Regions from separate parts of the Hathewaya histolytica genome, predicted to be linked through region 2. Evidence: a T-box and tRNA genes for the amino acid it is inferred to sense, from the RefSeq annotation. Region 2 holds a T-box; the other holds one or more tRNA genes.
What was found. The T-box of region 2 lies ahead of leuS (leucine--tRNA ligase). A T-box ahead of a tRNA ligase gene usually reads a tRNA of that ligase, here a tRNA-Leu.
Positions count from the first base shown of each region.

Region 1 (3,764 bases), 1.8 Mb from region 2:
ATAATACTTAGTACAAAACTTGGCGGGTTAAATATAAAAGGTAGTGATTTAAAAATGAATAAATTAGATGTAACAAATGGGGAAGTAAATATAACAGGAGAAATTAATAGTTGTTTATATAAAAATCATAAGAAACTTTCAAAAGACGAATCTATCTTTAAAAGATTATTTAAGTAAGGTGATTTAGTATGTTATTTCCAATTGATTTTCAATTAAGGTTATTTATATTTAGTATACTTGCTGGATTTTTAACGGGGACATTATTTGACATCTATAGACTAATCAGAGGGGTTTCCCATCCAGGGAATATAGTTACAATTATACAAGATACACTTTTTTGGATATTTACATCGATTTTGGTATTTATATTCTTGTTGTACACGAACTACGCATATGTTAGTATATATATATATATATTAATATTTATAGGAATTTTAGTATATTTAAAATTTTTAAGTGATTTATGTATATTAATATTGTATAATTTAAATAAGTTTTTATTTACGAGTATAAGAATATTTATAAAACATTTAATGTTTCCAGTAAGTATATTAATTTATAAGCTTAAGAAAAGTTTTAAAAATTAATGGTTTTATCAATTTACCAAACTTGAAAGGTATGATATACTGTGAAAAGGTTTAGAAATTCCCAAAAAGTAATTCTATTTTTAGGAATAATATACGTGGTATATACATTAGTATCTCAACAAATAACTATATACAATCAAAAAAAAGAAATGAAGAAGTGGAATATGGAAGTAGAACAAGTAAAGAAGGAAAATCAAAAGTTAAAAGATGAGGTTAAAATGTCCCAAGATGATCAATACATAGAGAAGATAGCTCGAGAAAGATTGGGATTAACAAAAAAAGGTGAATCAACGATTGTAGACAAGAAAAAATAAATTACATAAATATTATTTTAAGGAGGATACTTTTTCGATGTCTTTAAAACCAGGAAGCATTATAGAAGGAAAAGTGGTTAACATCACAAAATTTGGAGCGTTCGTAGAGGTGGAGGGAAAAACTGGACTATTACATATATCTGAGATATCTAGAACTTTTGTAAAAGATATAAGTAAACATTTAAAAGAAAATGATATAGTAAAAGTAAAAGTTATATCAGTTGACGAAAATGGCAAAATTAGTTTATCAATGAAACAGCTTGAAGAGGAAAGACCTAAAAGGACTAATGCACCTCAAGAAATAGATTGGAATAAAGAGAAGTCTAAAGTTCATTCTTTTAACTTTGAAGATAATCTTTCTAAGTTTTTGAAGGAAAGTGAAGAAAGATTAAAAGAAATGAAGACAGCTAAATCAGCAAGAAATCAAGGAAATGGTAAAAAGAAAAAATAAATAGATTTATATATATTCATTTAATAAATAGAAATAAAAAGCTAGAGTTCAATAAAATGTCTCTAGCTTTATTTTATATAGAAAGTTTTTTTAGAAAAAAGTATTGACATATTATTTCTATTAATATATAATTACACTTGTCGCTGATAAATTGCGACAAAAGATGTTATGCTGAAGTGGCGGAACAGGCAGACGCACAGGACTTAAAATCCTGCGGTGCTAACACACCGTACCGGTTCGATTCCGGTCTTCAGCACCAAAATATCGCGGGGTGGAGCAGCTGGTAGCTCGTCGGGCTCATAACCCGAAGGTCGTAGGTTCAAGTCCTGCCCCCGCAACCATTTAAATTATTAATATGCTGAATTGATGGAACAGACAGATTCACAAGGATTAAAATCTTATGGTGTTTATAGCCGTACCGTTTTGATTCCAGTCTTCAGCACTAAAATATCGCGGGGTGGAGCAGCTGGTAGCTCGTCGGGCTCATAACCCGAAGGTCGCAGGTTCAAGTCCTGTCCCCGCAACCATTTGAATATAACATGCTGAAGTGGCGGAACAGGCAGACGCACAGGACTTAAAATCCTGCGGTGCTAACACACCGTACCGGTTCGATTCCGGTCTTCAGCACCAAATATCGCGGGGTGGAGCAGCTGGTAGCTCGTCGGGCTCATAACCCGAAGGTCGTAGGTTCAAGTCCTGCCCCCGCAACCATGTGGCGGAATAGCTCAGCTGGCTAGAGCATTCGGTTCATACCCGAAGGGTCGTAGGTTCAAGTCCTATTTCCGCTACCATATTTAAATATAACATGCTGAAGTGGCGGAACAGGCAGACGCACAGGACTTAAAATCCTGCGGTGCTAACACACCGTACCGGTTCGATTCCGGTCTTCAGCACCAAATATCGCGGGGTGGAGCAGCTGGTAGCTCGTCGGGCTCATAACCCGAAGGTCGTAGGTTCAAGTCCTGCCCCCGCAACCACATGGCGGAATAGCTCAGCTGGCTAGAGCATTCGGTTCATACCCGAAGGGTCGTAGGTTCAAGTCCTATTTCCGCTACCAAAAGTTGTTGAATATTCAACAACTTTTTTTGTTTTATAAAGATAAAATTTAGACGTTACATTGTAAAAAAATATTATGACAAGAATAATGGTAAAAAAATACATATATTAAAAGTTTATGTCTCATGAAAAAAAATATCACCACTATGTTATGACAATTATTTCCAGAGAGATTTGTTATAATAATTTCGTAATTTTGAAAAGGGTGGTGTATTAAATGCAGTATGGATTAGAGGTATTACCTTACAAAAGGTTGAAAAAGGAAGATAGCGAGGAGAAATGTTCAAAAAAATATATTTTGAAAAATATTAAAAGTTATATTTATCTTGCTTTTATATGTTTCCTTATAAGTAGAGTAAAATTAATAAACGGCATGGCTCCATTTGGAATAGCATTACTCATAGCATTTTCATTACATCTAGATAAAGAAAAATTTTTGATATGTGGCATAGGGAGTATGATTGGATATATAACCTTAATAAACAAGGTTGAGAATATATCAATATATTTTATATCTGTAAGTACTATAATAGGATCCAATTATATTTTTTCTAGAGAAGAAAAAAAGAAGAAAATTATATCCATAGCATCTTTATTAATTGTAGAGTACATTATATCTAGATTAGTTATAAATAAAATGAACTTCTCTATAAGTGTTTTTTATTCTTTTATGGAAGTGCTATGCTTAATACCATTATATTATATTATTAATCAAGGGATAATATGTTTTAAAACATTAGATTATAAAAAAGTGTTTAGCAATGAAGAAATGATTAGCATGGGTATTTTTATTTCTCTAATATTATCTGGAACTTGGGGCGTTAACATAAGGTATATATCACTTACGAATGTAGTAGGAATATTTTTTGTTGCTATGGTTGGATTTATATGTGGACCTTCTACAGGAGGTACAACAGGAGTGGCTTTAGGAGCCATAATAGGAATGACTTCTGCTGATATGCCTATATTTATAAGTGTTTTTGGCATTTGTGGACTTATATCAGGACTATTCAGAGATACAGGGAAATATTTTACTTCATTAGCATGTGGAGTTACCTTTTTCATAGTGCAAATATATTTAGGAACTAATACTAGTTTTATAGGTATTGAGGCTATAATAGCTCTAACCGCTATTATATTTATACCAGAGAAAATTTATAAAAAACTTATTTTAGACTTTAATGTAGAAGAGAAGAAAGAAAATTTGAGTGAAAATTATCTTAGTAAAATAAGAAATATATATTCGGAAAAAGTTAATGGATTTTCAGATTTATTATTTAATATATCTTCAACATTAGATAAATTAGTGGATAACGATAAACTAGCACTAAAAAGTAAGAGTTCCGCACTAATTGA
Region 1 covers NZ_LR590481.1:2,493,148-2,496,911, reverse strand. The annotation lists gene yabP (sporulation protein YabP) at 1-177, shown strand, start outside; gene yabQ (spore cortex biosynthesis protein YabQ) at 189-587, shown strand; gene FGL08_RS12065 (FtsB family cell division protein) at 629-901, shown strand; gene FGL08_RS12060 (S1 domain-containing RNA-binding protein) at 939-1,352, shown strand; tRNA gene FGL08_RS12055 (tRNA-Leu) at 1,523-1,611, shown strand; tRNA gene FGL08_RS12050 (tRNA-Met) at 1,618-1,693, shown strand; tRNA gene FGL08_RS12045 (tRNA-Met) at 1,804-1,879, shown strand; tRNA gene FGL08_RS12040 (tRNA-Leu) at 1,894-1,982, shown strand; tRNA gene FGL08_RS12035 (tRNA-Met) at 1,988-2,063, shown strand; tRNA gene FGL08_RS12030 (tRNA-Met) at 2,067-2,143, shown strand; tRNA gene FGL08_RS12025 (tRNA-Leu) at 2,160-2,248, shown strand; tRNA gene FGL08_RS12020 (tRNA-Met) at 2,254-2,329, shown strand; tRNA gene FGL08_RS12015 (tRNA-Met) at 2,333-2,409, shown strand; gene spoIIE (stage II sporulation protein E) at 2,626-3,764, shown strand, end outside.
Region 1: it encodes a tRNA-Leu, which carries the amino acid that the T-box ahead of leuS (leucine--tRNA ligase) is inferred to sense. The anticodon was not compared.

Region 2 (3,764 bases):
GCCATATCTTTATTTTTGTTATCAGCATATCTTAAATAATACCAAGATGAACATACAAAAGTATCTAAAGTATCAGGGTCTCTATGAGCAGCACCACCACACTTAGGACATTTTACATTTATAAAGTCCTCATTTTTAGCTAGAGGAGATTTTCCATCTGGCGTAAATTCTACATCATATGGAAGGGTAACAGGAAGGTTCTCTTCTGCTACAGGAACTATTCCACATTTATCACAATGTATTATAGGTATAGGTGCCCCCCAATATCTTTGTCTTGATACTAGCCAGTCACGTAATCTATAGTTAACTTTAAAGCTTCCTAGAGAATCTTTTTGAAGTTTTTCTATTATAGCTTTTTTAGCCTCTTCTCCAGAAAGTCCAGTAAATTGATCACTATTTATTAAAGCACCATTTTCAGTGTATGGAAGGGATTCACCACCTTCAATAACTCTTTCTATTGGAAGATTATATTTAGATGCAAAAGAAAAATCTCTTTCATCATGAGCAGGAACAGCCATTACAGCACCAGTTCCGTAAGTTGCAAGTACATAATCACCAACCCAGATAGGTACTTTTTTATTATTTATAGGATTTATTGCATATGAACCAGTAAATACGCCAGTTTTCTCTCTTGTTATTGATTGGCGTTCAATATCGGACTGTTTTTTAGCGTCTTCTCTATAACTTTTAACAAGTTCTTTATTTTCTTTTATAGTAATCTTCTCCACTAGTGGATTTTCAGGTGCTAAAACTACATAAGAAACTCCAAATAAAGTATCAGCTCTTGTTGTAAATACATTAAAACTTAAATCAGAGTTATGAACTTTAAAAGTTACTTCTGCACCAGTAGATTTTCCTATCCAGTGTTTTTGCATAGCCTTAGTTTTTTCAGGCCAATCTAGCTCATCTATTTTTTCCAATAATTCCTCAGCGTAATCAGTAATTTTTAAGAACCATTGTGTTAAATCTTTTTTAGTAACTTCAGTACTACATCTTTCACAAGCACCTTCTAATACCTGTTCATTTGCAAGTACTGTATTGCAACTAGGACACCAATTTACAGGAGCTTTTTTTCTATAAGCTAAACCCTTTTCATATAGTTTTAAAAATAACCATTGAGTCCATTTGTAATAATCTTCATTACATGTTACCACTTCATTTTCCCAGTTAAACATAGCTCCAATAGCTTTTAACTGTTCTTCCATTTTCTTTATATTTTTTTCTGTAGAGTCTTTTGGGTGGACACCTGTTTTTATAGCATAGTTTTCTGCTGGAAGTCCAAAGGCATCAAAACCCATTGGTTGAAATACGTTATATCCTTGCATTCTTTTAAATCTAGCCCAAGAGTCCATAGGACCATAGTTGAACCAGTGACCAGCATGTAGTTGGCTTCCTGATGGGTATGAAAACATTTCAAGTACATATAATTTTTTATCTAAATTTTCTTTATTAAATCTGTATAATTCGGTGTTTTCCCATTTATCTTGCCATTTCTTATCAATGTTAGTGTTGTAATTTCCCATGTGTTTCCTCCTTGTTTTTTATATTGACTTTAAATTTATAAAAATAAAAAGCCTCCGTCTACGAAGAGACGAAGGCTATAATTCGCGGTACCACTCTAATTAGATTATATAAATATAATCTCACTTACGATTTTAACGGAAAACCCGTATCTACTTTTGGTAGATAAGCTCACAAGGCAAGTTCATATTATAGTGATACTGTTTTTCAGCAACCAACAGCTCTCTATAATCACATCTAATATTACTACTCCTAGATCATAGCAAATAAATTAATTAAGTTTAAAAATACGTTAAGAATAATTATAGATTAAAAGAATTTTTATGTCAATAATCTTATTTTAATTTCTTTATTATATTATCCTTAGAATAATTTATAAATACAGTTAGAGCATAATCATAAACAATAAATCCCACTTGCAATAAAATTAATATAAGTATTGTAGGAAGTTTAAGATTTATATTATTAAGTAATAGGGTTTTGTAAAAGTAATATATTATAAAGGTAGAAAAGTTTAGAAATAATAGTTTTACTAAAATCTCAAGAAACATATTCTTTATTCCCTCTGCAAAGTACTTAATTATTCCATAAAGGCCAAATAAAATAGTATAGGATAATGCAATGTTTTTTGAAGGAATTAATATAAAAGATAGCAGCGCAGTAGCACAATAAACTGATACAGTAGTCTTAAGGTTTGTAGTTAAAAGTGTAAGAGGAATCATAAAGGATGCTATCATTAAGAAAAAAAGAGTGTTTATAGGAATTAGAATGCTTAAATATAGAGATAATATTCCGAGGGCAGTAAGTATGCCACCTTTAGCTATATTATTGCTTAAGATACTATTTTTATTCATAATATTACTCCTTTAATAAAAAAACTTATCTTCTTTAGAAAATAAATTAATTCATAGAAGATAAGTTTTAGAATTTAGAAACAAGAGATTAAGTCTCCACCCATGCATTCACATAGGGTATCAGCACACCACAGTTTTACACATAAATCACACATATCATTATCTTTTGAGTTTTTTCCATAGTAAGTTTGTCTGTAATTATGAGCCTGATTATTCATTTGATTGAAGGCAGTTCTATATTCAGAATTTGCAGGATTTAGGTTATATGCTGTTGTAATATAATTATTAGCACTATCATACCAACCTTTTTTCATATATATAGTTCCCATTAAATAATTCCATTCAGCATCTTTAAAAGCCATGGAGTTAAGTTTTTGTTCAGCAGATGCGTAGTTACCTTGATTTATATCCATCCTTACAGTTTCATAGACGCTTTTATTACTATATGAAGAATTAGATTCTTTGCGGTTATAATCATTAAAGTCATTTGAACCATAAGAGTTATTTCCTACATTTTTCATTAAATAGTCATAAGCCTCATTGATTTCCCTCATTCTCTCTTCAGCAAGATCTCTAAGGGGATTATTGTCAAACTGATCTGGATGATATTGTTTTGCAAGTCTTTTATATGCATTCTTTATTTCATCTTTAGATGAACCTTTTCTAACTTCAAGAACTTCATATGGATCCCTCATTATATTCACTCCTTTTAAAAACTTTATCCATTTTTTCCATTAATCCTAATTGAAGAATATTGTGCAATAATTCTTTATTCTTTTTTGTAGGAAGTTTGTTTAATATATTAAATGCATTAAGTGCAGAGGTGGTTAAAATAAAATCCATTCTGCTTTCTATATTACTAGAAAAGTCCTCATAGGGTAACCTTTCTATGTTTAGTATTCTATTTATAGGGTTAAATTTATTATCTTTCATATCTTTTTGCAAATCATCATAGGCATCAATTAAATAAATCCATTTCCCTATATTATATCCTAAAAAGTATAAACTTTCTCTTAAATCTTTATCTTTAATGTAATTACTAATTAAAAAACCTGTTAAATCTGCAAAAGGATGAGAGATTTTATCTATGGTAATGTCTTTTTCTGTATCCTTCTCCATAGCACTTAGAGTGTGTAAACTTTCTTTTATATAATTATTTATATCTTTCATTTCTATATTAGATTCTTTATTTTTTATATACATATTTAAAAATTTAGATAACATGGAAGCTTTAACACTTTTATCATCTTCAACGTCATCCAGTAATTTATAGTATACAAGTATTATATTACAATATGCAGCATAATGTAGGGCTTTATTATCTACTATAATAATCTTTTTTTCCGTAGGGTGTACAACACAATGAATTTTTTCAAGCTTTCTAGGTTC
Region 2 covers NZ_LR590481.1:681,459-685,222, forward strand. The annotation lists gene leuS (leucine--tRNA ligase) at 1-1,523, opposite strand, end outside; T-box leader at 1,585-1,791, opposite strand; gene FGL08_RS03075 (hypothetical protein) at 1,857-2,375, opposite strand; gene FGL08_RS03080 (J domain-containing protein) at 2,450-3,070, opposite strand; gene FGL08_RS03085 (DUF5685 family protein) at 3,054-3,764, opposite strand, start outside.